One region of the Paraburkholderia caribensis genome, then DNA from elsewhere that is predicted to be linked to it. Evidence: riboswitches for the same ligand, from Rfam matches in the RefSeq annotation. Region 1 holds a riboswitch; each other region holds the start of a gene.

Region 1 (9,904 bases):
GCGCGTCCGATCCGCCCGCCGATTACGCGTGGAAAAAGCGCCGTCCATGAGCGCGGCAGCGTGGCGCCATGCCATCCAGCCATCCACGCATCACAACACCATTGCGCGCGTAAAAGGCAAATAGGCGAAGCCCTGTAACAAGAAGGAGCCAACATCAAAGGCGGCGAAACGATCGCCGAGATGGCGGAAACCGACCATGGCAACGGCTCGATGCAATTCGAAGTCCGCAAGGAGTGCGAGCCCGTCCATCCCGCAGCTATTTGCCGCGCGTGGGTTCATGACGCGCCGGCGCACAGCAAAAAGCCGCGCACGGCGTGATGCCGTGCGCGGCTGGGTCTTGCCCTGCTCGCGCGTTGCGCTCAACGCACCGCGTTCGCTTCGAGCAGCGGATCGAGATTGCCGGCGGTTTCCAGCGCGTTGAGATCGTCGAAACCACCCACATGGGTCTCACCGACGAAAATCTGCGGCACCGTACGGCGTCCCGTGCGTTCCATCAATGCAAGCGCCGTGGCGCGGTCGCCCTGCACGTTGACTTCCTCGTACGACACACCTTTCTTCTTGAGCAGCGCCTTCGCGGCGAGACAGTACGGGCACGTCGGAGTCGTGTAGATCGTGATTGCGGACATGGTTATCTCCGTGAGCGTATTGAGCGTATTGAATGCGGCGCGTTACTGGCCGCGATAGATGTCGTCGAATGCGGACGATGCGCCTGCCAGCGAATGCGCGCGCGCTGCACGGAAGCCCGAACCGGCGCTGCCGCTGGCCGACGGACCATACGAAGTCGCGATCAGATCATGCGAGCGATGAAACACGTGCGGCGCAGCGGCCGGATCGTTCGCGGGCTCCGGGTAGCGGGTGTCGCTTTGCGGGTACTGGCCGGCTTGCTGCGCGGCGATCAACTCGGCGCGAACCTGTGTGCGCGTGGCCGCCGGTTGGGTTTCAGCGTGGCTTGCGAGCGGCAGACCCAATGCAGCCGCAAGAACGAGAGCTTGATAGACGCGTTTCATGTTGAGCACCTTTGAGAAGCGTTGCCGTCGGCGACGGGATGGCTCAACTGTAGGCGCGCATCGGATGGCCGTTAATGTCGGCGCGTCTCATGAACATGCTCGATCGGCTCACGGCTTTTCGGCGCACGCGCCGCTAGCGCCATGCGCGGCTTCCGGGTGATCGCTCGACGCCTTGTGCGGCAAGGCTTGACGGGCAACGCTCGCGGCCGGTCGCAGAGGCCCCGGCGCATGCTGTGCGATTAATGAAATTCTCTATTGCTCCGCGTCAGCCGCAGCGTCAGCGGCCGCGGCCTCCTGCGCCGGCTGCATGGGTCCGCCCGATGCGCGCCAGCGCGCGGGCGTCACGCCGATCTGCTTCTTGAACACGCGCTGGAACGCCGCTTCCGACTGATAGCCGACCGTCTCGCCGATATCGCCGACGGGCGTGGTCGATTCGAGCAGCATGCGGCCCGCAATCGTCATGCGGACTTCCGTGAGCACGTCGGTTGCCGAGCGGCCGATCGCTTCCTGGAATTGCCGCACGAAAGTTGCGCGCGACATGTTGCACAGCGCGGCGAACTGGTCGAGCGTCCAGGGCTTGCCGGGCGACTCGAACATCGCCGACAGGGCCGCCTGCAAGCGCGGACGCCCCGCCAGCGCCAGCAGCCCGTGCGGCGGATGCGCGGCCTCGCTCGCGAAGCGCAGCGTCAACGCGAACAGCGCCGCCGACAGATGATTGACGAGGGTTTCGCTGCCGGGGCATTCGTCCGTGGCCTCTTCGCGCATCAGTTGAATCAGCCGCGCGAGCCGCGAGCCCGCGACGCCGCCCGGCTGTTCGCCATTGGCGGCGGCGTCGCCGTTGCTGGTGGTACGCGCGCCGCTGCGCACCACCAGCCGTGACGGCAAGTGATCGCGCAGCAGCCGGTCCGGCACGGCGCCGAGCAGGAAGCGGCCGCACAGGATGTCGACCGTGTCGCCCGTGCCGCTGTTCTCCGCGACGCTCAGCATGATGTTGCGCCGCTCCGTGACGGGCACGGGCGGCGCGCCGCTGCCGTCGTGGATACGGTGCGGGCTGCCCGTTGGAAACACGATGATGTCGCCCGCGGCCAGATGCTCGGGCGGCCCGTTGCCGTCTTCGAGCACCGCGCGCCCCGACAGCAGCACGTGATACGGAATCTCGCGCACGCCCGCCGGGCCTTCTTCGATCGCCCATGGCGCGCCGAAGTGGCAGCGAACGTCGACACGCCCGCTCACGGGCATCAGCGACAGAAAGCGGCTCAGCAGATCCATTCGAGCCGCCGGTTGAGCCGCGAGTTGAGCCGCGAGTTGAGCCGATTAAGCATGTTTTTGAATCGTTCGAGGATTAGCAACGCCCACGCAGGACCGTACAGTGAAGCCGTGCAATGCAAACCGATTCTACTGGACGGCAGCGACGCGCGCGGCACAGCACACTGATTCCGCCACCGCCCGTCAGAGCGAGGAACATCATGAAGACGCTTCATATCGATGTCGCAGTGATTGGCGCGGGCAGCGCGGGCTTGTCCGCCTTCCGCGCCGCGAAGGCCGCCGGCGCGAGTGTCGTGCTGATCGAAGGCGGCGCGTACGGGACGACTTGTGCGCGTGTCGGCTGTATGCCGTCGAAGCTGCTGATCGCCGCCGCCGAAGCCGCCCATGCGGCGCGCAGCATGGCGCCGTTCGGCGTGCATGTCGATGGCGCCGTGCGGGTCGACGGCCGCGAAGTGATGGCGCGCGTCAAGCGCGAGCGCGACCGCTTCGTCGGGTTCGTCGTCGAATCGACGGAAAGCATTCCCGATGCAGAGCGGCTGATCGGCTACGCGCGGTTCATCGACGACACCGTGCTCGAAGTGGGCGAGCACACCCGCGTGCACGCGAAGCGCGTCGTGATCGCGACCGGCTCGTCGCCGTACGTGCCCGCGATGTACCAGGCGCTGGGCGAGCGCGCGATCGTCAACGACGACGTGTTTGCCTGGGATGACTTGCCGCGCAAGGTTGCCGTGATCGGCGCGGGCGTGATCGGGCTGGAACTGGGTCAGGCGCTTGCGTGGCTCGGTGTCGACGTGACGATGCTAGGCGCGCGCGGGCGCGTTGGGCCGTTGAGCGATCCGGCAATCAAGGATTATGCGCGCGATGTGTTCAAGGATTCTTTTCACTTCGAGACCCACGCGCAGGTGGAAGCGGCGACGCGGGAAGGTGACACGGTGCGTTTGCGCTATCGCGATGGCGCGGGGGAATTGCACGAAGACACGTTCGATTATGTGCTGGTTGCGGCAGGCCGTCGGCCGAATATGGACAAGCTCGCGTTGCATAACACGACGATCGAGCTCGATGCGCGCGGTGTGCCTGTGTTCGATCCGCTGACGTTGCAGGCGGGCAAGCATCCTGTGTTCATCGCCGGCGATGCAAATGATGTGCTGCCGCTCCTGCACGAAGCGGCGGATGAAGGCCGCGCTGCGGGCGAGAATGCGGCTCGGTATCCCGATGTGAAGCCGCTTGTGCGGCGGGCGGCGATTTCAGTGGTGTTTTCCGAGCCGGGGATTGCGATGGTTGGTGCGCGGTTTCTGGATCTTGCTGACGGGTCGTTTGTGACGGGTGAAGTCAGCTTCGAAGACCAGGGCCGCAGCCGCGTGATGCTGCGCAACCGCGGGCTGATGCATGTCTACGTGGATCGCGCTACGCGGCGGTTCCTGGGTGCCGAATGGATCGGGCCGGATGCCGAGCATATCGCGCATCTGCTTTCGTGGGCGCTGCAGATGGGGCTGACCGTCGATGCGATGCTCGCGATGCCTTTTTATCATCCTGTTGTCGAGGAAGGTCTGCGGAGCGCGTTGAGGAGTGCGGCTGCGCAACTGGCTGCCGTGTGATTTCGGGGTCTGGTTCTGGGCTTCGCCGGGGGTTTCGGGTTCGGGGGGCAGCGGTGCGGCGTTAGCCAGGTAGGTTTGCCCCCCGCGCGCCCTACTTGGAGTACAAAGTCGACTCCGCGAAATCCTCCGCCTCCAGCACCCGCCCGACCAGAATCAACGCGGTACGCTCTATATCCGTCGCTTGCACCTTTTCAACAATATCAGCAAGCGTCCCGACAACTTTCTCCTCATCCGGCCAGCTTGCCCGATACACCACCGCGACGGGACAGTCGCCCCCATAGTGAGGCATCAATTCATCGACAATCAGCGCAATATGGCGCACCCCAAGATGAATCGCCATCGACGCGCGATGCCGCGCAAGATCCGCAAGCTGCTCGCCTTCAGGCATCGAAGTCTTCCGCGCATATCTCGTCAGGATCAACGTCTGCGACACATCAGGCAACGTCAGCTCGACCCCGAGCGCAGCCGCGCAGGCCGCCGTCGCCGTCACACCGGGCACGATTTCATACGGAATCCCAAGCGCGCGCAAGCGGCGAATCTGCTCGCCAATCGCGCCGTACAACGACGGATCGCCCGAATGCACGCGCGCGACGTCCTGCCCCTTCGCATGCGCTTCGGCAAGCAGACCAATGATCCCATCCAGATCGAGCTCGGCCGTGTTCACCACTTTTTCAGCGACGTTCCCGCTCAACACAGCTTCCGGCACAAGCGAACCGGCATAGAGAATCACCGGACACGTACGCACCAGGCGCTGCCCCTTCACCGTGATCAGTTCAGGATCACCCGGTCCCGCGCCGATAAAAAACACCGTCATTTCACAGTACTCCAATCTTCTTCGTTCAATGCGCGCAGCAGTTGCGCCGGACTGTCGAACGCCCGATCGACCTCGGGCAGCGCAGGACGCCGCATCATCACGACCGGCACCTTCAGTTCCCGCGCGACCTCGAGCTTCGCCTGCGTCGCCGCGCCGCCGCTGTTCTTCGTCACCAGCACATCGATGTGATTCAGCGCGAACAGCGCCCGCTCGCCGTCGATATCGAACGGGCCGCGCGCGTCGATGATGCGCGCGCGCCCGTTGCCCGGATGCGCGTCGAGACAGCGCACGATCCAGTACTGATGCGCGGGTATCTCGTCGAGATGCGCGAGCGGCTCGCGCCCCGACGTGAACAGCACGCGCCGAAACGGTCGGATCGCATCGACCAGTTCGTTCCAGCCGCTTACCATGCGCCAGTCGTCGCCCGTTTGCGGCGTCCAGCCCACGCGGCGCAGCGCCCAGCACGGCACGCTGGCTTCGCGGCACGCAACAGCCGCGTTCGCGCTCATTTGCGCGGCATAGGGATGCGTCGCGTCGATCACGAGCGCAATGCCTTCGCTTTCGATAAAACGCGCAAGCCCTTCGCTGCCGCCGAACCCGCCGACCCGTACTTCACACGCCAGCCCGTCCGGCACACGTCCGAGCCCCGCCAGGCTATAGACATGCTGCCGCCCGAGTTGCCGCGCGATCTGCAATGCGTCGCCCGTGCCGCCGAGCAATAACAGACGTTTCATCGCGCCACACCGATGATGTTGCCCTGCCGGTCGATCGCAAACATCTCGACTTCGACCGACGCGGGCACGATGTCGCGCGCCACGTCGCGCGCGCGTGCGCAGACGATATCGCCGAGCGGCACGCCTTTTTTCCGCGCCATCGCAAGCGCTTCCTGGCTCGTGTTCGCGCCGACGATAGCGGCCTGCAACGCGGCGTCGCTCGCGGCATGTTGCGCCGACCACGCGGCGAGTTGCGGTAAGTCGATGCTCGAATGGCGGCTGTGCAGATCGAGATGCCCCGCCGCGAGTTTGCTCAGCTTGCCGAAACCGCCGCACATGCTGAGCTTGTCGACGGGCGCGCGCTTCAGATGCTTGAGCACGGCGCCCGCGAAGTCACCCATTTCGATCAGCGCAATATCGGGCAACCGGTAGTAAGCGCGCATGGCGTCCTCGCTCGCATTGCCCGTGCACGCGGCGATATGCCGATAGCCGTTCGCGCGCGCAACGTCGATGCCCTGATGGATCGACGCGATATACGCCGAGCACGAGAACGGCCGCACGATGCCCGTCGTGCCGAGTATCGACAGCCCGCCGACAATGCCGAGACGCGGATTCATCGTCTTCTGCGCCAGCGCCTCGCCGTTCTCGACGCCTATCGTCACTTCGAAGCCGCCCGCGTAACCATGCTCGGCGGCCAGTTCGTTCAGATGCGCGGTCATCATCTGACGCGGCACCGGGTTGATGGCCGGCTCGCCGACGGGCAGCGTGAGGCCCGCGCGCGTCACCGTGCCGACGCCCGGCCCGGCATGAAAACGCACGCCGGGTTGATCCGCGAGACGCACGCGCGCGAACACCACCGCGCCATGCGTAACGTCGGGATCGTCGCCCGCGTCCTTGACGGTGCCCGCTTCGGCGCCGCCTTGGCCGCCGTCGATCAGGCGGCAGAAGACGAGTGGCATCGGCACATGCTGGCCTTTCGGCAGCACGATTTCCGCGACATCGCTCGCCACGCCCGACAGCAGCAAACGCGCCGCCGCCAGCGACGTCGCCGTCGCGCAGCTTCCCGTCGTGTAGCCGCTGCGCAGCGGCGCGGGCTGTTCGGGCGTTTCGTCGCGCATCACGGTTTGCGGGTGTCGAGTAGCGTGATTGGCAGCGCGGCGCGCCACGTCTCGAAGCCGCCCAGCGGCTGCGCTTCGGCCAGGGCGACGCGCGTCAGCGCGCCGCCGTGCCGCGCGCGCCACGCGACGAGCGCCGCCTCGCCTTCGAGGGTGACGGCGTTCGCAATCAGCCGCCCGCCTTGTTTCAGCGCGCCCCAGCAGCCGTCGAGCACACCCTGCGCAGTCACGCCGCCGCCGATGAAAATGGCATCCGGCGCGGGCAGGCCATGCAGTGCGTCGGGCGCCTTGCCAGCGACCAGTTGCAGCCCCGGCACGCCGAGCGCGTCGCGATTGTGTTCGATGAAACGCTGACGTTCGCCGTTCGCTTCGATGGCTATCGCGCGGCAACTGGCGTGCGCGCGCATCCATTCGATGCCGATCGATCCACAGCCCGCGCCGACGTCCCATAGCAGTTCGCCAGGCGCTGGCGCGAGGCGTCCGAGCGTCAGCGCGCGCACGTCGCGCTTGGTGAGCTGGCTGTCGTGACGATAGGCGTCGTCGGGCAGCCCGGGGGTCAGCGCGAGCCGCGGCGCGTCCCGCGCATCGCGCCGGCAGTCGAGCGCGATCAGGTTCAGCGCCGCCGACTCTCCAATCGACCAGTCGTGCGCGCGCGCGTCGACGATGCGTTCGGACGCGCTACCCAGATGTTCCATCACGATCATGCGCGTCGCGCCGAAGCCGCGTTCGACGAGCCACGCGGCCACGGCGGCGGGCGTCGCGCCGTCCGCGCTCAGCACGAACACGCGCGCGCCATCGTGCAGATGCATCTGCAACGCGGCAAGCGGCCGGCCGACCAGCGACACCGTCGCCACATCCTGCAACGCCCAGCCAAGGCGCGCCGCCGCAAGCGACACCGACGACGGCGCGGGCAGCACGCGCAATTCGTCGGCGGGAACGTGGCGCGCGAGCGTCGCGCCGACGCCGTAGAACATCGGATCGCCGCTCGCCAGCACGCACACGGGCGTGTCGCGCCGCGCCAGCACGGGCGCGATGTCGAACGGATGCGGCCATGGCTCGCGCGCGGCGGACAGGCACACGGGCAGCATCGCCAGATGCCGCTCGCCGCCATAGATCACCGACGCGTCGATCAACGCGCGCCGCGCCGTTTTCCCCAGGCCGGCAAAACCGTCATCGCCCATTCCCACTACGGTCAGCCACGCTGACATGCGTCGATCCTCATCTGCTTGCTGTACTGAAAACGCTGCTGCGGGCCGTGTTTCAAGGCTGCGGCATCGTTGTGCTGTTCGAAAAAAGGCATAATACCCGTTCGCCGGTGCCTTTCGGGGCCTAAGAGGGAACACACATCACTGCGATGACCGTGACTGCCCCCGCAACTGTATGCAGCGAGTCCACGCCAATTTGCGCCACTGGTGATACCGGGAAGGCCCGGCGTGTGCAGCGACCTGTGAGTCAGAAGACCTGCCGGCCAACAGTTCGTGCCAGCCAACATCGGGCGGGGTGTACCGATGCCGAGCCGCTCTCCTTCGAGATGCCCGGGCCGTCGCGCGACGTAAACCCCGTAATGTCTTGAGCCACGCTTTCGATTCGTCCGACGCTTCCGCCTTGCGCCCTTCGGCTTGTCCGGGGCTGTTGCGCATCGTGCCCGCGCTCGACGGCGGCCTGTGCCGCGTGAAGCTGGCGGGCGGCGAATTGAGCGCGACGCAGGCACGCGCCATGGCCGGGGCGATCGACGAACACGCGTCGGGTGTCGTCGACATCACGAATCGCGCGAATCTGCAGTTGCGCGGCGTGAAGCGCGGCCATGAAGCTGCGCTCGTTGCAGCGCTGCTCGACGCGGGGCTCGGACCGCAGAACGCCGAGCATGCATTCGCCGACGACGTGCGCAATGTGATGGTCAGCCCGGTTGCGGGCCGCGACGCAAGCGCGTTATACGACACGAGCGCGCTAGCTGGCAATCTGTTGACGCTGCTGCAAGGTGACACACGGTTCGCCGCGCTTTCGCCGAAATTCGCGCTGATGCTCGACGGCGGCGAGCGTCTGATGATGCTCGATCATCCGCACGACATCTGGTTTTCGGCGATGCTGCAGCGCGACCGTCCGGACGTGCTGTTCGCAATCGGACTCGCTGGCTGTCCGCCCGTTACGGCGGACCATGACAGCGCTTTGGCCGCCGTCACGGCTGCGGATCTTGCGACGTTCACGCAAGCGCTCGTGCACACGTTCCTCGACCTCGCCGCGCCGGACGATGCCCGCATGCGCGACCTGCTCGCCGCGCATTCCATCGAGAACATCATCGGGCACGCCGAACGCAGGAGCGGTGTGAGCCTGCTGCGCGACGCGTCGATCCGAGGCTGGCGCCGGGAACCCGCCGATGCCGAGCGACGGCTCGGCGCGCATCGGCAAAACGACGGACAGCGCTGGCATGTCGGCGCGCAGCCCGCGTTGGGCCGCATGAACAGCACGACGTTGCGCGGCCTCGCCGAACTCGCCGGCGGCAATGCGCGCGCGACGCTGCGCATGACGCCGTGGCAAAGCGTGCTGCTCACCGACATCGACACGGTGAACCTCGACGCAACGTTACGGAAGCTCGAAGCACTCGGTCTCGCCACCACCGCTGACAATCCGCTGACCCGGGTGATCGCATGCGCCGGCTCGGCCGGCTGCGCGAAGAGCCAGGCGGACACGAAAGCCGACGCACTAAAACTGGCCGCACAGGTACCCGAGCATACGCAAGTGCATCTCAGCGGCTGCCCGCGTTCATGCGCGGCGGCGCATCGCGCGCCCTACACGCTGCTCGCGGCAGCCGACGGCCATTACGACCTGTACCACACACACGACCCGCGCGAGTCCAACGGCTTCGGCCGATGCATCGCGCGCGGTCTGACGATCGACGAAGCGGCGGATGCACTGAACGCGTCCGCCCTTCCCCCAACTGATGAGCCATTCGATGCTTGACTACATCCGCGACGGACAGGAAATTTATCGCCAGTCGTTCGCGACGATACGCGCGGAAACCGACCTGTCGCGCATTCCCGCCGACCTCGAAAAGCTCGCCGTGCGCGTGATCCACGCGTGCGGCATGGTCGATATCGCCAGCGACCTGCGCTTTTCGGACGGCGCGGGCCGCGCGGGACGCGAGGCGCTCGCCAGCGGCGCGCCGATCCTCTGCGACGCGCGCATGGTCGCCGAAGGCATCACGCGCGCGCGGCTTCCCGCGCACAACGACGTGATCTGCACGCTCGCCGATCCGTCCGTGCCCGGGCTCGCGCGCGAGATGAACAACACCCGCTCGGCGGCGGCGCTCGAACTGTGGCGCCCGCGCCTGCAAGGCAGCGTCGTCGTGATCGGCAATGCGCCGACCTCGCTGTTTCATCTGCTCGACATGCTCGAC
Region 2 (9,904 bases), 830 kb from region 1:
CGGATGTGATTCTTGCGCATGCGTCCCGACGCGTACGCGCCCACGACCACGCCGTTATCCAGCGTGACGCGGTAGCGGCTATCGGGTAGTACTTCGTCGACGATGCCGTCCAGTTCAAGCAGTTCTTCTTTCGCCATGCATTACTCCTGGTCGATGAGGGAAGGGTGCGGCGCGCGCGGCGCGCAGCGTAATTTGCGCGGCAGCACGAAGGCTGCCGCGTCGATGCGGTGAGACGATGATGCTGATGCGCGCGTTGCGCTGCGCGAGATCAAAGGTCGGAAACCGTCTGTCCGTCGACCCGGCCGTCGATCACTTGTGCTGCATGCTCCATGCAGGCTATGCGGGCCTTGCCCGCGCCTTCGAACGGCCGGAAATACGACAGGCGGAACACGCGGCCATCGGCGGCGGCGTTCGCGCCGACCCGGCAGATGCGAACCGACGCGTCATAGCCGCTGTCGATCGAATTGCGGTGCGCCACGCCGTTCGCCGTGCGGCGCGGATAGATCAGCGGATGAATTTCGTAGCCCTTGTACGTCTTGATGCCTTGCGTCGTCATATACACAGTCCTGTGATGCGGCTGCCGGCGCGCGTCACTGCAACGGGCAGGCGCGGCGAATAGGCAGCGGGCGGCGCAGCGCCATGGGGCGCGCCGCAATGGAAAAAGTCTCGCGCGAGCCGTATGCGCTGGCTCGGACGCAACCGCGATCAACGCGGAACGGATGGAGAAAAATACGCTGATGCCGCACGGGCAACGAACGTAGCGAATGTCACCCCGTCGGGTTCAGGCGTGCAGCGCGTGGCCGGAGTGACGAAGACCGCCGTGTTGCCGCTGCATGATGTTGCGCGATAACGGGACGGCTGGGATGCAATGCAATCAGTGCAACGCGGCGAAGACGAGAAGACGTTGACGCGTTACGGTGAAGAAGTTGACGGGTGATGCGGGCAGAGCGCTGCGTTAAATATATTATGCCCTAAAAACAGGGCTTTGGGTAGCAGAAACTTTCCCGCGACCGCTTTCGCGGAGCATGCCCGTCTGGCGCGCGGCACCGCGCGCGGCCGCTCGGCGCGCTCAGTCGGCCGTTTGCGTCAAGCGTTTCTGGAGTTCGCGGCTGGCGGCGAGCGGAATGCGCGCATCGTCCCACTTGGCAAGCCATTCGACTTCCTTCGACGTGAAAACCTGGCCGTGGTTGCGCAGCGCGTACTGCAGCGAATCGATGATGTGATTGCGGATGATCTCGGGCGTGCGTGCATCGTCGAGCACGGAACGAAACGCTTCGAGCGTAGCCATCAGTTGCCTCTTTTCGGTGAACGCTTGTGAATGATCTGACTCTTGAGTCTCGTCTTTTATCGCACATCAAAAAGCGCGGTGCCACGCGGTCAAAATTCACGCGGTCAGATGTCCGCAGGCCATGCCGGGTATGCGCTTTGCAACGCGCCCGAGGCGCCTGACGCACTATTCGGCTCGCCATTCCAGACGATTCCAGACAACTCGAGGTCCGCCATGACAATCAGAGCAATCGCGCCGCTCGCGCTATGGACCGTCGCACAACTGGCCGTCGCGGCAACGGGCGATGCATCGTGCGGCGTGCTGGCGGGCGCGGGCGCGTCGGGCGCATCGAGCGTGTCGGCCGCGAGCGGCTTCGCGTTGCGCGACGGCGAGCCCGTCGATTTCATCGCGGGCGGCAAGACGGTGCCGGGCACGCTGCATGTGTTGAAGGACGGCGGCATCTATCGCGCGTACTGGCAGCCGCAAGGCCGCCCCGAGCGCTACGTGCTCGCCAACGCGGGGACGGATGCCGTGCGCCTGATCGCGACGCCGGCGCAGGGCAAGCCCGCCACCGACGGCATGCCTGGCACGACGCTCAATCCGCAGCAGGTGCTGTCGTGTCCGACGCTGTGAGCGCGCGCGGGCGTCTCAGCTTCGACGGTCCGGTGCGGGCCACCACGTCCAGCCGCGCTGATCGCGTTGCAGTTCGACGACGGAAAGGGGCGGCACCTCGATACGCGCGAATCTCGCGGACGGCGCTTGCAGCACATGCATGAGCGCCGCGCGGATCACTCCCGCATGCGTGACGGCGATGACCGTGCCGCGCTGCTCGAACGCATCGAGCCAGCCGCCGACACGCAAGGTCAGCGCATCGAATGATTCGCCGCCATGCGGCGCGGATGACGGATCGCGCGTCCATGTGTCGAGTGCGTTCGTGTCCTCGTTCGCCACGTCGAGCAAACGGCGCCCACGCCAGCGGCCGAAGTCGGCGTCGGCGAGATCCGGTACGATCGTCGCCGCCAGTCCAAGCGCCCGCGCCGTGTCCAGCGCGCACGCAGCGGGGCTGCTGAGCGCGGCATCGGCGTTCAGCAAGCCGGCATGCGATGCGCGAAACGACGTGGCTTCTTCGACCGCGCGGGTATCGAGGGGATCGTCGGCGGGGAACGTGCCCTTGCGTTGCGCGGCCGTCGCCGGGTGGCTGATCAACAACAGGCGTGTGCGCATCGACGGCCTTGGGTCCGGGAAATGGGAAGAAAGAGGGTAAGAAACAGGAGAGCGTTTCGCAGTTTAGCCGTAGAATAGTCGCCACTCGAAGCGCGGAAGCCGGTGCAAGCCCGGCGCGGTCGCGCCACTGTAATCGGCAGCAAATGCGTACACAACAGGCTGTACACAAGCCGGAAGCCAGACCCAAGCTTCGACCTCTCTCATCATTCGACTATCGGGGCGCGTAACCCCAAGGAGATGTCCGTCATGAACGACGCCGTTCTCGACCACGCCGGTCAGACCGATCAACCTGTCATCACCCCCATCCCGCTGCGCGAGCTGCTGCCCTGGATTCTGTTCGGCGGCCTGCTGATGCTGCTCGCGCTCTATTTCGTCGGCGCCGAACAGGGCGCGACTTCGCTGATTCCCGGCATGTACGTGCATGAATTCGTGCACGACGGCCGCCATCTGCTCGGCTTTCCTTGCCACTGATCGCGTAAGGGAGTCATCACCATGGTGGGTAAGTTATTGATGCGAGGGATGCTCGCAGGCATCGTCGCGGGTTTGCTGACGTTCGCCTTTGCGCGCGTGGCAGGCGAGCCGCTCGTCGATACGGCGATCTCGTTCGAAGAAAAGATGCAAACCGCGCACGATCACGGCGACGCCAGCGGCGCTCACGATCATGAAGAAGAACTCGTCAGCCGCGGCACGCAGGCGGGCCTCGGTCTGCTGACGGGCGTCGTCGCATATGGCATGGCGTTCGGCGGGCTGTTCGCGCTGACGTTCGCGTATCTGCATGGACGCGTCGGCCGGCTCGGCGCACGTGCGTTGTCGGCGTGGCTCGCAGTGGGCGCCTATGTCGCCGTCGTGCTGGTGCCGACCATCAAGTATCCGGCGAATCCGCCTTCCGTGGGCGATCCGGAAACCATCGGCATGCGCACGGGGCTGTTCTTCCTGATGATCGTCACGTCGCTCGTCGTGGCGGTGTTCTCGATGAAAGTCCGCAAGCACCTGGTGTCGCGGCTCGGCGTGTGGAACGCGTCGATCGTGGGCGGAATCGTGTTCGTCGCGATCATCGCCGCGATCCAGATCGCGCTGCCGACGGTCAACGAAGTGCCCGAAGCGTTCCCCGCCGTCGTGCTGTGGAAGTTCCGCTTCACGGCGCTCGGCATGCAGGCAATCATGTGGGCCACGATCGGCCTGTTGTTCGGGGCACTGGTCGAGCGCAGCGAACGCATCGCGCGCGCATCGGCTGCATCGGCGCGCAACTCGGCTTATCTGTAACGCTGCTTTTCCGCGTCTGCGCCTGAATGCGCAGACGCGCGGCTCTCTTCCCCGTTTCGTTCCGCTCGCCGCTTCCAGGCAATCTCCAGAAACCGCGCCAGACATGGGTTGCGGTTCGACGGCGACCAGACGAGCATTTGCGAAATCGTCGGCGCGTCGTCGAGCGGTCTGAAGACGACGCCTACGAGTTGCGCCTTGCGCATCGACTCCGGCACCAGCGCGATCCCCACGCCTTCGTCGACGAGACTCAACACTGTCTGCTGCAACTGCACTTCGAAGCGCACATCGGGCGCGAAACCGCCTTGCGCGCAATGATCGACGATGGTCGCGCGCAGGCTCGGCGACACGGCTTCCGACGCCATCACGAACGGCTCGCGCGCGAGCTGCGCGATCTTCAGTTGATGCGCGCAGGCGAGCGGATGCTCGCGCGACAACGCGACGCATAGCGGCTCGGTGAAGATCGCGCGGGTGTCGAGATCCTTGCTTTGCGCGCCCGGAAACATGATTGCGGCGTCGATCTGCCCGCTCAGCACCTGCGGCGCCAGATCATTCGATACGACTTCGCGCAGGTTGAGCGTGACGCCGGGCCAGGCGTCACCGTACGCGCGCGCATAGCTGGGCAGCACGCTGTACGCGGCGCACATCGTGAAGCCGACGGTCAACTGGCCAGTGTCGCCGGCGGCCGCCGCGCGGGCATGTCTGGCCGCCTGCTCGATCGACGCGAGTATCGCCTTCGCGTCCTCGTAGAAACGCTCGCCCGCGGCCGTGAGCGTGACGCTGCGCGGACTGCGCTCGATCAGCGTGACGCCGAGCGCGGCTTCCAGCGCAGCTAGTTGCCGGCTCAGCGGCGGCTGCGACAGGTTCAGCCGCGCGGCCGCACGCCCGAAATGGCGGGTTTCGGCGAGCGTGACGAAGTAGCGAAGCGGCTTGACGTCGAGCATGATGCAAAAAAAGTATCGTCGAGGGTTGGATTCGGCATTGGATTGTATAGGTGTAAACGCTTACCCTTGCGCGTTTCCTCCCTTTTTACCTTCGTTGCCGCAACTTCATGCTGTCTACGCTCGAAATCCTGCTGCCCGTCTTTGCGCTGATCTTCGCGGGCTTCTTTTGCCGCCGTCGCAATCTGCTCGGCCCCACGGCAGCTTCCGAACTGAACCGCTTCGTGGTGTGGCTCGCGCTGCCCGCATTGCTGTTCGACACGATGGCCCATTCGACCTGGCATCAGCTCGATCAGCCGGCCTTCATCGCGACGTTCTCGATTGCCTGCGCGGGCGTGTTCGTGGTTGTGCTGCTGGCGCGGCTCGCCAGCGGGCGGCATCTTGCCGATGCAAGCGTCGACGCGATTGCCGCGTCGTATCCGAACACCGGCTACATCGGCTTTCCGCTCGGGCTGCTCGCATTCGGCAGGGCGAGCCTCACGCCGACCACCATCGCGACGATCATCGTCGCCTGCGTGCTGTTCGCGCTCGCGATCGTGCTGATCGAGATCGGCCTGCAGACCGAGCGCACGCCGCACAAGCTCGGCGCAAAAGTGGTGTGGCGGCTGCTGCGCAATCCGCTGATCGCGTCGCCGATTCTCGGTGTGCTGGCGGCGAGCGCAGATGTCGCGCTGCCGCACAGCGTCGAGACGTTCCTGAAGCTGCTGAGCGGCGCGGCGAGCCCGTGCGCGCTGGTGAGCCTCGGGCTGTTCCTCGCGGAAAAGCGCACGCCGGCGGAGCAGGCGGCCGAGCCCGTCACGTCGTTCGTGCTGACGGCCATCAAGCTGATCGCTCAGCCTGCGCTCGCATGGTGGATCGCCGCGCGTGTGTTCGCGCTGCCCGCCCCGATGGTCGACATGGCCGTGCTGCTCGCCGCGCTGCCGACGGGCACAGGCCCTTACATGCTTGCCGAGTTCTACGAACGCGAGGCGCACATCACCTCGCAGACCATTCTGCTGTCGACGCTGGGATCGCTCGTTTCGCTGTCGCTGCTGCTGTTCTATATGCACGCGCCTGGGTGACGACGGCAGGTTGATCCGGTGTCGCGGGCTAGCAACGCGCGCTGAATGAGCAGTGGTCTGCTCATTTTTTTCGCCTTACACTCGCCTAAAGTTCCATATAAGGAAACATGTTTTATATATGGAACAAGCGCGGCCGGGCTCATTGGCGAAAAACAGCAAGACAGCGAGAGACCAGACAACATGAAAAGCTTGACCATCAACGCCCGGATCGCGACGACGATTGCGTTTCTCGGCGTGCTGCTGATCGCGACGGGCGCGCTCGGCATTTTCGGCATGGCGAAGAGCAACCGGGCGCAGCGCGACGGGTACGAGGTCAATTTTGCGTCGGTGGTGGCGCTGGGCCGTTCGGGGACGGCGATGTCGCGGGCGCGCTTCGGCCTCGACTGGGCCATGAGCAATCCGCATTCGCCGCAGCTCGGCGAGCAGTTGAACCGCGCGAAGCGTCTGCTCGGCGACGCCGACAGGGCATGGGCCGAATTCCGGGCGCTGCCGAAGACCCCCGCGCTGCAAAGCCTTACCGACGATCTCGACGCGAAACGCACGGCGGTGCTGCGCGACGGCATCGACCAGTTGATCCAGGCGATCGGCAGTGGCGACACGAACTGGATGGACGAGAGCCGCGCGAATCATCTGATTGGCCTGTATTCGGCGATGAACGCGAGTCAGGGCGCGCTGGAGAAATATCTCGACGACGCTGCGCAGGCCGCCGCCGACCATTCGTCCGCGACGTTTCGCACGCTGCTGACGGCGTGCATCGCGAGCATTGCCGTCGGGCTGGGCGTCGCGTACCTCAGCTGGCGGGCGTTGCGTCGGGCGATCATGTCGCCGATGCGCGACGCGCTTGGCCAGTTCGACGCGATTGCATCGGGCGAACTGCGCACGCGCGTCGAGATCCGTTCTGAGGACGAGATGGGCACGCTGCTGCACGGCCTCGCGACGATGCAGGACAAGCTCGGCGCGACGATCACGACGGTGCGCAAGGGTTCCGATTCGATCGCGGCGGCGACACAGCAGATCGCGGCGGGCAACCTCGATCTGTCGCAGCGCACGGAGGAGCAGGCTGCGTCGCTGGAACAGACGGCTGCGGCGATGGACGAGCTGACATCGACCGTGCAGTTGAACGCCGAGAACGCGCAGCACGCGAGCAAGCTGGCCGAAGACGCATCGTCGATGACGGCGCACGGGCGCGAAGCCGTCGGCAGCCTTGTCGAGACGATGCATCTGATTGACGCCGGTTCGTCGAAGATGACGGGCATCATCACGGCGATCGAAGGGATTGCGTTTCAGACCAATATTCTGGCGCTGAACGCGGCTGTCGAGGCGGCGCGCGCGGGCGAGGAGGGGCGCGGCTTCGCGGTCGTCGCGGGGGAGGTGCGCAGCCTTGCGCAACGCTCGGCGGCGGCGGCGAAGGAGATCGGCATCCTGATCGCAGATTCGACGTCGCGCGTCGCGCACGGCGCGCAGATCGCGACGGGCGCGGGCGATACCATTCGCGATATCGAGACCGCCATTTCTCGGGTCGCGAAGATTGTTGGCGAGATTGCGACGGCGTCGCAGCAGCAAAGCGACGGGATCAAGGAAGTGAGCCTCGCGGTTACGCAGATGGATGAAGTGACGCAGCAGAACGCGGCGCTGGTGGAAGAGAATGCTGCGACGGCGGCGGCGCTTGCGGATGAGGCTAAGCGGTTGAGTGAGTTGACGGCGGCGTTTAGGGTGGGAGTGGGCTGAGGGTTCAGGGTGGATTCGGGTGTGCTTGTGTTGTTGCTGGCATCCGCCGGTTTGTTGTCTTGCTTCTCGCGTCGTCGCCGTTCGGTGTTTTGGCCTTTGCGCTGGCATCCGCGATTCGTTAGCGTGCTTCAGGCGTCGCCCCTGTGCGGGGCGGCACCTACTTTTCTTTGCCGCCGCAAAGAAAAGTAGGCAAAAGAAAGCGGCTCACACCGCCAACATTTCTTCTTGCCTGAGGGCCCCCACAGGTTCTTACACTTCACACGGCAACCACGTGACCCACGTTCGTTGCCAACGCTCTGAATGAGCGCCTCACCCACTTCAAGCACCCGCGTTTCGGCATGCCGCGCCAGCCAGTCCACCGCCGCCCAGGTGGCAAACTGTGTGTAGGCCGTAGCGCCTCACACGTCTCACTCCGGACTGATAGCGCATGCGTCCCACCCGGTAGGAGCGCCAAGATATACGACGCGACAACCTACACACAGTTTGCCACCTGGGCGGCACATACCATTCGCTGCCGCTGGCCCGGGTACGGGTAATTGAAGCGGGTGAGGCGTTTATTCGAAGCGTTGGCAACGGGCACCAACCAGGGCCACTGGTGTGTGAAGTGTGGGGACGTTGGGGGCCCGTGGGTAAGCGTCAAGAATTGGCGGTGTGAGCCGCTTTCTTTTGCCTACTTTTCTTTGCGGCGGCAAAGAAAAGTAGGTGCCGCCCCGCACAGGGGCGACGCGTGAAGCGAGCTAACGAATCGCGGATGCCAGCGCAAAACCCGGAACACCGAACGGCGAAGCATAAACCACGAAACCAAACCGCGGATGCCAGCGCAAAACACAAGCAAACCACCCAGCGTCGCCAGACAGACAAAAAAACCTACTTAGGCGCGATATCCCTCCGCACTCTCCTGATGTGCTGCTCGACATAAAACGCAGCCGCCTCGGCATCCCCATCCACGATAGCCTCATAGATCAACCGATGCTCGGACACATAAAGCCTGATCCGCCCAGGATCATGAATCCCGTCATCTTTGAGCCGTTTCCACAAAGGCTGATCCATAGCCTTCGCCACTTCGTCGGCGATCTTGACGAGCAGGGCATCGCCCGTCATCACCGCCAACTGCCGATGAAACAAACGATCGCTATCGTTCCATAGCGCGCGCTGCACGCCATCGGAGACATCGTCGATCGAATCCATCTGCGCAAGATAGTGCTCGGCAAGCTCGTCACGCTGGGCATTCGCGGCCGCGCGGCGCGCTATCGCAGGCTCCAGGATCAGACGAACATCGAGCGCCGACGTAGGGCTGAAGTCGGCATCACCCGGCATCTCGCCAGCAGCAGGCGCCGCCGCCAACCGCTGCAACGCGTCCGCGCAGACGTAAGTCCCCGAATTGCGCCGCGTCACGACCAAGCCCTCGTTCTGCAACGCGCCCAGCGCCTCCCGCACGGCAGGCCGCCCGACGCCGAACCGCGCCGCCAGATCGCGCTCCGACGGCAATCGCGCTTCAGGCGCGAACTGCCCGCTGCGAATCTCGCCGCGCATGCGCTCCGCGACCTGCTCGTAAATCTGCTTCGGGCGAAACGCGCGTTCCAGTGCGAATGAGGTCGAGGCCATGAATGCGTACCGTGCGACAAATGACAACAGAATGTGGACTGGCTTCAAACCAGTCTGCAGGATAAATTTTGAAACTGGTTGATCGACAACCAAAGCTGGTCTACATTTCGATCCAGTATAAGACAAAGACGATGGAGCGAGACGATATGTTGAACCAGCAACGGCCCGAAGCTTTCTTGCGAGGATCGAACGCATCATGAAGCTGAACCGCATGATCAGCACGGTCGAAGTGCACACGGGCGGCGAACCGTTTCGTATCGTCACGAGCGGGCTGCCGAAGATGCCCGGCAAGACCATCGTCGAGCGGCGCGCGTGGCTCAAGGAGCACGCCGATCATCTGCGCCGCGCGCTGATGCTGGAGCCGCGCGGCCACGCCGACATGTACGGCGGCTATCTGACCGATCCCGTCACGGAAGGCGCGGACTTCGGCATCATCTTCGTTCATAACGAGGGCTATAGCGACCATTGCGGCCACGGCGTGATCGCGCTGGCAACAACGGCCGTCTCGCTCGGGTGGGTCGAGCGCACAGAGCCGGAAACGCGCGTCGGCATCGATGCGCCTTGCGGCTTCATCGAAGCGTTCGTCAAATGGGACGGCGATCACGCCGGCAGCGTGCGCTTCGTCAACGTGCCGTCGTTTATCTGGCTGCGCGACGTGAGCGTCGAGACGCCCAGCTTCGGCACCGTGCGCGGCGATATCGCGTTCGGCGGCGCGTTTTACTTCTACACATCGGGCGAACCGTTCGGACTCGATGTGCGCGAAGACCACGTGGACCGCCTGATCCAGTTCGGCGCCGAAGTGAAGCGCGCGGCGAACG
Region 3 (9,904 bases), on a different replicon from region 1:
TGCCCGTCAGCGACGACGGATCGCTGGCCTCCTGTTCGTAAAACAGCGTGATATCGACAACGTCCTGCGGTATATCGGCGCTCGCCTGCGCGTTCAGCGACAGCACGCCGGCCGGCTGGTACTGCTGCACAACGGTTTGCGCATTGGCCGCGACGGACGTGAGCGCAAGTGCAACAGGCGCCGCGCACGCGCCGGCCGCGAGCGCCCACACGAGCGCAGATTTTCTGGTCATTCTTCGACTCCTTTGTTGAGCAGGTTGTGCATGCATGCGTCGAGGTCCGCGTCGCCGGACGCAGTGGCGCGGCGCGCGTGGCATGACGCTTGCGAGGCGGTTAGGCGTCTGAAAGGGGCGTCTGGTTCCCGAGTGAATGCTCGAATCTCACGCGAACGCCTGTTCACCACGCATTCATGCAGCGCGCTTTGCAAGCTGCTTCGTGATGAACGCCCATTCCGCCTCCGTGACGGGCGTGATCGACAGACGGTTGCCCTTCGCGAGCACGCGCATGTCGGCAAGCTCGGGATGCTCGCGCAACGCCGCCAGCGCAATCAGCTTGATCTTCTTCTTGAATACGACGTCGACGAGCGTCCAGCGCGGCGTTTCCTGCGTCGATTTCTCGTCGTAATAGGGACTCTTCGGATCGAACTGGGTCGGGTCGGGATAGGGCGTCGACGATACTTCCGCGATGCCCGCAATGCCCGGCTCAGGGCAACTGGAGTGGTAGAACAGCACGCCGTCGCCAATCTTCATGACGTTGCGCATGAAGTTGCGCGCCTGATAATTGCGCACGCCCGTCCAGGGCAGCGTGCGTTGCGGGGCATTCGCGAGATCGTCGATGCTCGCTTCGTCCGGTTCGGACTTCATCAGCCAGTAGCGCATGAGTCGGATTGAACGTGAGATAAAAGGAAGGTCTTCGTCGAACTGCTTCAAACGGCTTGCAACGCGGAGCGCGCCAATCTGCACAAAGCGCGCGCCCAAAGAAAAACGGCACCGGACAAAGTCCGATGCCGTTCGTATGGGTCCCCGCCTTAGCCGCTAGGCCGGCATCCTGAACCTGAGGTTCAGAATTGGTCGCAGTTAGCAGCACTTCGGGTACATCAGACAGAGTGACGCGCACACCCGTGCTACAAATTTCCGCAACCGTGCACATAGCATTGGTTCAAGGAATATATGACCTTGGCGAACCAGGCAGGGAAGCTTTAAAACGTTTGCTCTACAACATGAGCCCGACCGCGAAACAATCAAGCCCACCAGAATTTTCTTTACTGCACGCTGCTGTACTGTTGAATCACAGTGCCCAGCTGCTCATTCATCTGGTGCATTGTACGCCGGATTTCTTCGGCGGGAAATGATTCTCCGTGTCGCACGCTGGCTTGCAACCTAAGCAGTTCCGATGCCAGCGACAATGCCGCCATCACCGCGATACGGTCCTGGCCGCGTACGTTGCTGTTGGAGCGGATCTTCGACATCTCGGCGTCGACGCGCGCCACCGCTTCGAGCAGCGCCGCTTCCGTTTCAGGCGAGCAGGCGAGACGATAGGGCTGGCCGAGGATCGACACTTCGATCTGCTTCGTGGTCATGCGTTTTCTCCGTGGCGGGTCGCGTCGTTGTTCGCGTCGTGATTGGCCTGCACCTGCTGCTCGGGCGCGAGGAGATCGAGTTGATTGTCGGGCTCATGACCGCGAGCGCGCGGCAGCTTCTCGAGGATGGCGTTCAGACGCACCTGGGCGTCGTCGATCTTCGCGGACAGCGCATCGCGCTCCGCTTGCAATGCGGCGCGTTCTTCGCGGGTCTGTTCGAGTTCTACGCGGGTCGCTTCGCATTCGGCGCGCGCTTGTGCGAGCTGTTCTTCGAGTGCGAGGCGCGCTTCGTTGTAGCGTTGGCTGATCTCGATCAGCCGGCCGATGTTCTGTGACAGTGTTTCGAGTTCGGTGAGCATGTGCTGCGTCCTCTAAAGACATGGCATTCTAGCGCGGAATGTCGCACGCTCGGGCATTTGTCTCGTTTCGAGACGTAACAGTAGCGCTTTAATGCCGCATTATCCAGGTGTGTCGTCGCGATTCACGCATTTTTACCCTTAAAAAAGGACTCTTTCTAACAGTCCACCCTCGTCGTCCCTGCGCCGTCCCCGCGTTTCTTGACGCGTGTGTGCGCCACTTCTAAACTTGCGGCACTCTGGTGCCCGCGCGCGGTATCGCGCCGCGCGCAGTTAAACGGGAAGCAGGGAGCGAAGTCCGCCCGGACGAGCCAACCTGCGCTGTCCTCGCAACGGTACAACGACCGCAGTTCCTGCAGGTCGACCCATGCACGCGTCGAGCCATCCATGAGAGCCGATGCCGTGCGAAGCGCCACTGCGCATGCTGCGTGGGAAGGCGGGTCGGCCAGTCGTCAGCCCGGATACCGGCCGGAGGCAAGGAGCGTGTTGCTCCTTGTACAGGCATCGGCCCACGAGGAGCGGGCCGCGCACAGGCCCACAGGACTCTTTCGATGCTCACCTCCGTGTTTGTCCACCCGGCGTATCTGCGCCAGGTGTTTCCGCGCCCGCTGTGCCCACACTTCACACGCGCGCCGCTTGCTGCGCTCGCCGTGATCGCCTTCGCTTCAGTCCCGCTCGCCGCAGGCGCGCAGACGGTCGACGAGGCGAACCCATCCGCCACATCCACGGATCGATCGGACAATGGCTCGACGGGTTCTGCGGTGGCCGCGTCGTCATCCACTAACCCGGCGACGTTGTCGCCCATCGTGGTGACAGCCGACCGTCGCGCGCAGCGCCTCGCCGACGCGATTCCGCAGACCACGCTGTTCGACGCGCAGGACATCGCGGACAGCAGCGCGCGCGATTTGCCGGGACTGCTGCAGTTCGCGCCCGGCGCGCAGATCGTGCGAAACGGCGGACCAGGCGCGACGTCGAGTCTCTTTCTGCGCGGCGCGTCGGCGACGCAATCGCTCGTGCTGATCGACGGCGTGCGCGTCGATTCGGTGAGCCAGGGCAACGCGCAGCTCGAACAGATTCCGCTCGACCAGATCGATCACGTCGAAGTGGTCAACGGCAACGTGTCGGCGCTGTACGGGTCGGGTGCGATCGGCGGCGTAGTACAGGTGTTCACGAAGGACGGCGGCAATCATCCGCCGCGTTTTCACTTCGACGTCGAGTACGGCAGCTATCACACGCAACGCCAGGCGGCGGGCGTCGACGGTGCACTCGACAAGGACGGCCGCACGACCTTCAGCGTCACGCTCGCGCGCGCGAAGACGGACGGTTTTTCGTCGATCGACCCGGCGCTCGCGCCCGTCAATCCGAACGCAAACGGTTACTTCAACGAGAGCGTGAGCGCGTCGCTGCGCCACAAGCTCGACGACCAGTGGGACATCGGCCTGCGCTATTTTCAGTCGAACGGCAACGACAGCTTCGACAATCCCTTCGGTCTGCCCACCGATCTCAACAATCTGCACAGCAAGGTGCAGACGGCGTCAACCTTCGCGAACGGCAAGCTCACCGACTGGTGGACCACGCGCTTCGTCGTCGCGACAGGCAACGATCGCAGCAACACGTCGCTCAACGGCGACTACCTATACCGCTACGATTCGGACAACCGGCAGTACACGTGGCAAAACGATTTCACGCTTGGGCGCGATCAAAAGCTTCAACTGGGCTACGAGCATCTCGACCAGACGCTCGACTCGAATCAGTACAGCGCGCCCGCGCGTCACGTGAACTCGGTATTCGCGGGCTACACGGGGCGCTTCGGCAACAGCCAGGTCCAGGCGAACCTGCGGCGCGACCAGTACTCGGATTTCGGCGGAGCCAACAGTTACTATCTGGGCTATGGCTACGACTTCAACGAGCACTGGAAGGTGACTGCAAGCTGGTCCGATGCGTTTCGCGCGCCGAGCTTCAACGATCTGTACTACCCGTACAGCGGCAATCCGCTCATTCAACCGGAGCACAGCCATTCCGTCGAAGCTGCACTACAGTACGCATCCGACGCGCTCGGCCTGCTGAAGCTCACGGCATTCCAGACGCGCTATACGAACCTCATCGACTATGTGCAGACCACGCCGGGCATCTACGTCGCGGAGAACGTGGGACATGCGAAAGTGCAGGGTATCGAAGGATCGTGGCAGGGCCATGTGGGCAAAACCGACGTGCGCGCGGCCGTGACGTTCCAGAATCCCGTCGATGAAGACACGCATACCGACCTGAACCGTCGCGCGCGTCATTTCGCGTCGTTCGCCGCGAACCGCAATCTCGGCAGTTGGCGGGTGGGCGGCGAATGGCTCGTGAGCGGCGAGCGCGACGACGGCGGCACGGTGCTCGGCGGGTATGGCATCGTGAACCTGTCCGCGCGCTATAACATCACGAAGTCATGGTACGTGGCCGCGCAAATCCAGAATCTCTTCGACAAGGACTATGAACTCGCCTACACGTACAACACGCCAAGGCGCGGCGCCTCCCTCACGCTCGGCTGGCAGCAGCAATAACGCGCGATGAGCGGACTCGTGCAACGTCAGCGGCAACCCCGACCGGTCCAGCTCGCGCGCGGCATGAGTGCGAAGCGCGCGCTCGCCATCTGGACGGCGCTCGGCATCGCGGCGCTCGTGGTCTTCGTGGCGTCGCTCGCACTCGGCAGCGTGAGCGTCGCGCCGTCGCGCGTGCTCGATGCGTTGCTGCCGTCGGCTGATGCATCGTCCGATCTCGCCACGCAGATCGTTCGCACGCTGCGCCTGCCGCGTGCGCTCGCCGGCTTCGGTTGCGGCGCGTTGCTTGCGCTCGCGGGCGCATTGCTTCAGGTGCTGCTGCGCAATCCGCTGGCCGAGCCGTATGTGCTCGGCGTGTCGGGCGGCGCGGCGAGCTTCGCGCTGGTCGCGATGATGGCGGGCTGCGCGTGGTGGATCGTCGATGCATCGGCGTTCGCCGGAGCGTTCGTCTCGATCCTGCTGGTGCTCGGTCTTGCACGCGGCGCGCTGTGGCGCGGCGAGCCGCAGGACGCATCGCCGCGTCTGCTGCTGACGGGCGCGGTGATCGCGGCCGGGTGGGGCGCCGTGATCACGCTGCTGTTGACGGTCGCGCCCGACAGCCGCCTGCGCGGCATGCTGTTCTGGCTGACGGGCGATCTGAACGGCGGCGGCGCGCCGTGGCTCGCACTCGCTGCGTTGTGCATCGCGTTGCTCGCGATCGTGCCCATCGCGCCGCAACTCAATGTCCTGCTGCGTGGTGACGCCGCGGCGCAAGCGCTCGGCGTGCCCGTGATGCGCGCGCGGCTGCGCGTCTATCTGGTCGCGTCGCTCGCCGCCGCCGCTGCCGTGACGACGGGCGGCACGATCGGCTTCGTCGGGCTCGTCGTGCCGCACATGCTGCGGCTCGCGTTCGGCAACGATCAACGGATGCTCCTGCCCGCAGCCGCGCTTGGCGGCGGCGTTGCCGTGATGGGCGCCGATCTGGTCGCGCGCACGGTGATCGCGCCCGCGCAGTTGCCCGTCGGCGTCATCACCGCGTTGATCGGCGTGCCCGTGTTCCTGTGGATGCTGCTTCGACGGAGGCGCGCATGAACGCACGCATGATCGCAGACACAAGCGCCGATGCCACCCTGCATGCCGACCAATTGACCTTGCGGGCCGGCTCGCGCACCTTGCTCGATGACTTCACGCACACGTTCTATCAAGGTGAAGTCTGGTGCATCGCCGGTCCGAACGGCGCGGGCAAGACGACGCTCATCTCGACGCTCGCGGGTCTTGTGCGTCCAGCGAAAGGACACATCGAACTGGACGGAATGCAGGTGAACGCATGGCCGCTCGCGCGCCTCGCGCAGCGCCGTGCGTTGATGCCGCAAACATCGCACGATGCGTTCAGCGCGAGCGTGCTCGATATCGTGCTGCTGAACCGTTTTCCGCACCTCGCGGGATGGGGCTGGGAGCGCGACGAGGATCGCGCCGCCGCGCATGCGGCGCTCGATGCGCTCGGTCTCGCGGACTTCGCTGCGCGCGACGTGCTGTCACTGTCGGGCGGCGAGCGGCAGCGCGTCGCGCTCGCGGCCGTGCTGTGCCAGGACGCGCCGCTGCTGCTGCTCGACGAGCCGCTCGCGCATCTGGATCTGCATCATCAGATCGACTGTCTCGAAGCATTGAGCGGATGGGCGCGCGGCGGCGGGCGTACAGTGATGTTCTCGTGCCACGATCTGAATCTCGCGCGGCGGTTCGCGACGCACGCGCTGCTGCTCGAAGGCAACGGCGTCGCGCATGCGGGACGCGCACGCGACGTGCTGACGCCCGAACTCGCCAGCCGCGCCTTCGGCTATCCGCTCGTGCTGATCCGTGACGGCGACGATGAAGCGCTGATTCCGGCGCTGCGCGCAGCGTCTCGCAACTGAACACGCATGAACCGAACTCTTCACGCAAACACGAACATGACCACTTTGCATTCCCTGCCTATCGTCGAGCCGCTCGAACAGTCATTGCGCGCCGAGATGCAACGCATTATCGACCTGAAGACCAAGCCGCCCGGCAGTCTCGGCCAGCTCGAGACGCTCGCGCGTCAGATGGGCATGATCCAGCGCAGCACGCAGCCCACCGTCACACGTCCCGCGATGATCGTCTTCGCCGGCGACCACGGTATTGCGAACGCGGGCGTGAGTCCGTATCCGCAAGCGGTGACGGCGCAGATGGTGCTCAATTTTCTCGCGGGCGGGGCGGCGATCAATGCGTTCAGCCGCGTGGCGGGCCTCGAACTCGAAGTGGTGAATGCAGGTGTCGCGCATGAGTTCGCGCCGCACGAAAGGCTCGTCGATATCCCCATCGCCCGTGGCACGCGCAACTTCGCGCAAGAGCCGGCCATGACGCGCGACGAAGCACTCGCCGCGATGCGCGCGGGCGCGGACCGTGTTCGTCATCATGCGTCGCTCGGCACCAACGTGATCGGCTTCGGCGAAATGGGCATTGCGAACACGTCGTCGGCTGCGTGCCTGATGAGCCGCCTGTGCGGCGTGCCCGTCGACGATTGCGTCGGGCGCGGCACGGGCCTCGACAACGCCTGGCTCGTGAAGAAGCGCAACGTGCTGGCGGCGGCGCTTGCGTATCACCCGGCATTGAATGATCCGCTCGATGTGCTCGCAACCTTCGGCGGCTTCGAGATTGCAATGATGGCGGGTGCGTACCTGGCAGCGGCGGCGGCACGCATGACGATCGTCGTCGATGGTTTCATCGCGACGTCCGCGCTGCTGGTGGCCGATGCATTCGCGCCCGCCGTGCGCGACTACTGCGTGTTCGCGCACGCGTCGAACGAAGCAGGGCACCGGCGCATGCTCGATCACTTCGGCGCGGTGCCGCTGCTCGCGCTCGATCTACGTCTTGGCGAAGGAACGGGCGCGGCGCTTGCTATGCCTTTGCTGCGCGCAGCCGTTGCATTCGTCAACGAGATGGCGAGCTTCGAATCGGCGGGCGTCGCGCAACGCGACGCATGATGCGCGACGCGTGCATCAATACAGGCGTTCGAAGCGAGAACGTTGATGAACAGAATGCGTCGAATCAGCCATGAATGAACTGCGTTATTTCTTCACGGCGCTCGGCTACTTCACGCGCGTGCCCGTGCCGCGCTGGGTCGGCTACGAACCGCATTATCTGAACGCGGCGGCGCGTTACTTTCCATTGATCGGCGCGTTGGTCGGCGCAGCGGGCGCCGTCGTATACATGGCCGCCCTGCGCATCTTTCCGCCGGGCGTGGCCGTGTTGCTGTCGATGGCAACGACGCTGCTCGTCACGGGCGCATTCCATGAAGACGGGCTGGCCGATTGCGTCGATGCGTTCGGCGGCGCCTATACGCGCGATGACACGCTGCGCATCATGCATGACTCGCGCATCGGCGCATTCGGCGCGATTGCGTTGATGGTCGCGCTTGCATTGAAGTGGCAAACGCTCGCGGCCTTGCCGCCGCTCTACGCGGCGTGGCTGATGATCGCGGCGCATGCGGCGAGCCGCGCCTGCGCGATCAGCTATCTCGTCACGCTCGATTACGTGCGAGCGCAAGGCAAGGCGAAACCGGTTGCGCAGCGCATGTCACGCAATGCTTTTGGCTGCGCTATCTTTCTGGGTATGCCATGGCTCTTCTGGCCGCACTGGCGTGCCGGTTGCATCACGCTGCTGGTGCTCGTGGTGTTGCGTTTCATGCTGGGCCGCTATTTCGTCAGACGCATCGGCGGCTATACGGGCGATTGCCTTGGCTTCGCGCAGCAGATCTTCGAACTGGCCATCTACCTGGTGGGACTCGCATGGATATCGTTCTGATCCGACACCCGGCTGTTTCCGTACAAGAGAGCGTGTGCTACGGCCAGAGCGACGTGGCGCTCGCCGATGCGCCGGAGGCGTCGGCGGCTGCCATCGCCGTGCGCCTGGCGACCTTGCAGGTGCCCGCGCCACGCGTGCTGCTGTCGAGCCCCCTCACACGCTGCGCGACGGTCGCGACCGCGCTCGCCGCGAACTTCGGTTGCGCGTACAGCATCGACGACAGTCTGAAGGAAATGGACTTCGGCACGTGGGAGTTGCAACGCTGGGACGATATCGATCGCGCGTTGCTCGATGCGTGGGCAGAGAATTTCGAAGGTGCGCGCGCGCATGGCGGCGAAAGCGTCGAGCAGTTCGTGGGCCGCGTGCGCGCGTGGTTCGACGTGTTCCAGCAGACACGGGAATTGACGCCGGCATATGTCGTCACGCATGCGGGCGTGATGCGCGTGATCGCGGCGACCGTGCTCGGGTTGCCTGTCGAGCGCTGCCTGAGATGGTCGATCGATATGGCGGGTTGCGTCTGGTTGCGCCGCGACGATACGAACCTGCAATGGTCGATCGTGCGCTGGAACGCGTGACGTCGGTTAATGGCCCGCGCGGCGCGAGCGCGCAACGTCGAGGTCTTCGCACAGTTGCGCCGCGCCTTGCGCGAGACGCGGCGCGGGGCGGTTGATCAGATCGCCGTCGATCGCAAACAGGTTGTGGCGCGCCACAGCCGTCATGCCGGGCCAGGCTTTCCATTTGTCGAGCGAAGGCAGCGGGCGATCCGGCTGCGTCGCGCCGGGCGCGGCCGTGACGATCGCCTCGGGATTGGCGGCCAGCACCGCTTCCGTCGAGATCGTCGGCACCAGCGGTTCGAGCTTCGCAAACACGTTGCGTCCGCCGCATAGTGCGATCACATCGCTGATCATGTGCTCCCCGTTGAGCGTCATCAATGGCTCGTCCCATACCTGATAGAACACGCTGACCAACGGTAGCGTCGCATAGCGCGTGCGCAGCCGCGCGATCTCGTCGCGATAAGTGCGCGCCGCCGCGTCGGCGGATGGCGACGTGCCGAGCAGCGCGCCGAGCTTCGTCAGCGATACGGCGATATCGTCCAGGCGCTGCGGCTCGCTGAAGTAGAGGGGGATGTGCAGTTCGCGCAGCCGGTCGGTCTGCCGCTGTGCATTGCCATGCCGCCACACGACGATCAGATCGGGTTTCAACGCGACGATGCGTTCGAGATCGAGCGACTTGTTGTCGCCGACGCGCGGCACCTGTTTCGCCGCGGGCGGGTAGTCGCTATACGCGACCGCACCGACGAGCTTCGCGCCGCCGCCTGCTGCGTAGATCATTTCCGTGACGTGCGGCGCGAGGCTGATGACGCGTTGCGCGGCTTGTGCGAGCGTCACGGTCGCGCCTGTGTCGTCGACGACGGTGACGGCCGCATGCGCGTGCGCTGTGATGGCAAGCGCGCAGGTCGCGATCAGTGCGCGAAGTGATCGGGAAAGTCGCATTGTTTTTATCGTGCCGTCATCGCGTGTTGCAGGCAGGTTTCCAGGCGGGTCCATTCGCTTTGCGTTGCAGGCAGCCCGAAGCGCACGCTCGCCGGATCGGCGAAGAAGCGTGTCCAGATACCTTGTTTTGCGAGCG

What was found. Region 1 has a riboswitch for cobalamin ahead of cobG (precorrin-3B synthase). Riboswitches for the same ligand answer to the same signal wherever they lie in the genome.
Region 2: another riboswitch for cobalamin. It lies ahead of C2L66_RS25570 (CbtB domain-containing protein); the one in region 1 lies ahead of cobG (precorrin-3B synthase).
Region 3: another riboswitch for cobalamin. It lies ahead of C2L66_RS11850 (TonB-dependent receptor domain-containing protein); the one in region 1 lies ahead of cobG (precorrin-3B synthase).

The regions. Positions count from the first base shown of each region.
Region 1 is NZ_CP026102.1:1,176,585-1,186,488, reverse strand. Features, by position in the region: gene C2L66_RS21750 (hypothetical protein) at 1-50, shown strand, start outside; gene C2L66_RS40745 (hypothetical protein) at 91-363, opposite strand; gene grxC (glutaredoxin 3) at 360-626, opposite strand; gene C2L66_RS21735 (DUF4148 domain-containing protein) at 669-1,007, opposite strand; gene C2L66_RS21730 (AraC family transcriptional regulator) at 1,260-2,276, opposite strand; gene C2L66_RS21725 (dihydrolipoyl dehydrogenase) at 2,474-3,868, shown strand; gene cobM (precorrin-4 C(11)-methyltransferase) at 3,960-4,682, opposite strand; gene C2L66_RS21715 (cobalt-precorrin-6A reductase) at 4,679-5,416, opposite strand; gene C2L66_RS21710 (cobalt-precorrin-5B (C(1))-methyltransferase) at 5,413-6,513, opposite strand; gene C2L66_RS21705 (bifunctional cobalt-precorrin-7 (C(5))-methyltransferase/cobalt-precorrin-6B (C(15))-methyltransferase) at 6,513-7,718, opposite strand; cobalamin riboswitch at 7,807-7,993, shown strand; gene cobG (precorrin-3B synthase) at 8,080-9,468, shown strand; gene C2L66_RS21695 (precorrin-8X methylmutase) at 9,461-9,904, shown strand, end outside.
Region 2 is NZ_CP026102.1:2,006,616-2,016,519, reverse strand. Features, by position in the region: gene infA (translation initiation factor IF-1) at 1-137, opposite strand, end outside; gene C2L66_RS25590 (hypothetical protein) at 269-556, opposite strand; gene C2L66_RS25585 (hypothetical protein) at 1,070-1,288, opposite strand; gene C2L66_RS25580 (hypothetical protein) at 1,502-1,900, shown strand; gene C2L66_RS25575 (histidine phosphatase family protein) at 1,916-2,491, opposite strand; cobalamin riboswitch at 2,539-2,693, shown strand; gene C2L66_RS25570 (CbtB domain-containing protein) at 2,738-2,962, shown strand; gene C2L66_RS25565 (CbtA family protein) at 2,984-3,754, shown strand; gene C2L66_RS25560 (LysR family transcriptional regulator) at 3,745-4,695, opposite strand; gene C2L66_RS25555 (AEC family transporter) at 4,803-5,753, shown strand; gene C2L66_RS25550 (methyl-accepting chemotaxis protein) at 5,934-7,481, shown strand; gene C2L66_RS25545 (FadR/GntR family transcriptional regulator) at 8,349-9,086, opposite strand; gene lhpH (trans-3-hydroxy-L-proline dehydratase) at 9,283-9,904, shown strand, end outside.
Region 3 is NZ_CP026101.1:2,654,590-2,664,493, reverse strand. Features, by position in the region: gene C2L66_RS11875 (SIMPL domain-containing protein) at 1-232, opposite strand, end outside; gene C2L66_RS11870 (EVE domain-containing protein) at 407-877, opposite strand; RNA gene ssrS (6S RNA) at 1,015-1,196, opposite strand; gene C2L66_RS11860 (cell division protein ZapA) at 1,261-1,578, opposite strand; gene C2L66_RS11855 (hypothetical protein) at 1,575-1,937, opposite strand; cobalamin riboswitch at 2,158-2,421, shown strand; gene C2L66_RS11850 (TonB-dependent receptor domain-containing protein) at 2,486-4,480, shown strand; gene C2L66_RS11845 (FecCD family ABC transporter permease) at 4,487-5,548, shown strand; gene C2L66_RS41605 (ABC transporter ATP-binding protein) at 5,545-6,366, shown strand; gene cobT (nicotinate-nucleotide--dimethylbenzimidazole phosphoribosyltransferase) at 6,403-7,455, shown strand; gene C2L66_RS11830 (adenosylcobinamide-GDP ribazoletransferase) at 7,526-8,275, shown strand; gene cobC (alpha-ribazole phosphatase) at 8,260-8,850, shown strand; gene C2L66_RS11820 (cobalamin-binding protein) at 8,857-9,768, opposite strand; gene cobD (threonine-phosphate decarboxylase CobD) at 9,774-9,904, opposite strand, start outside.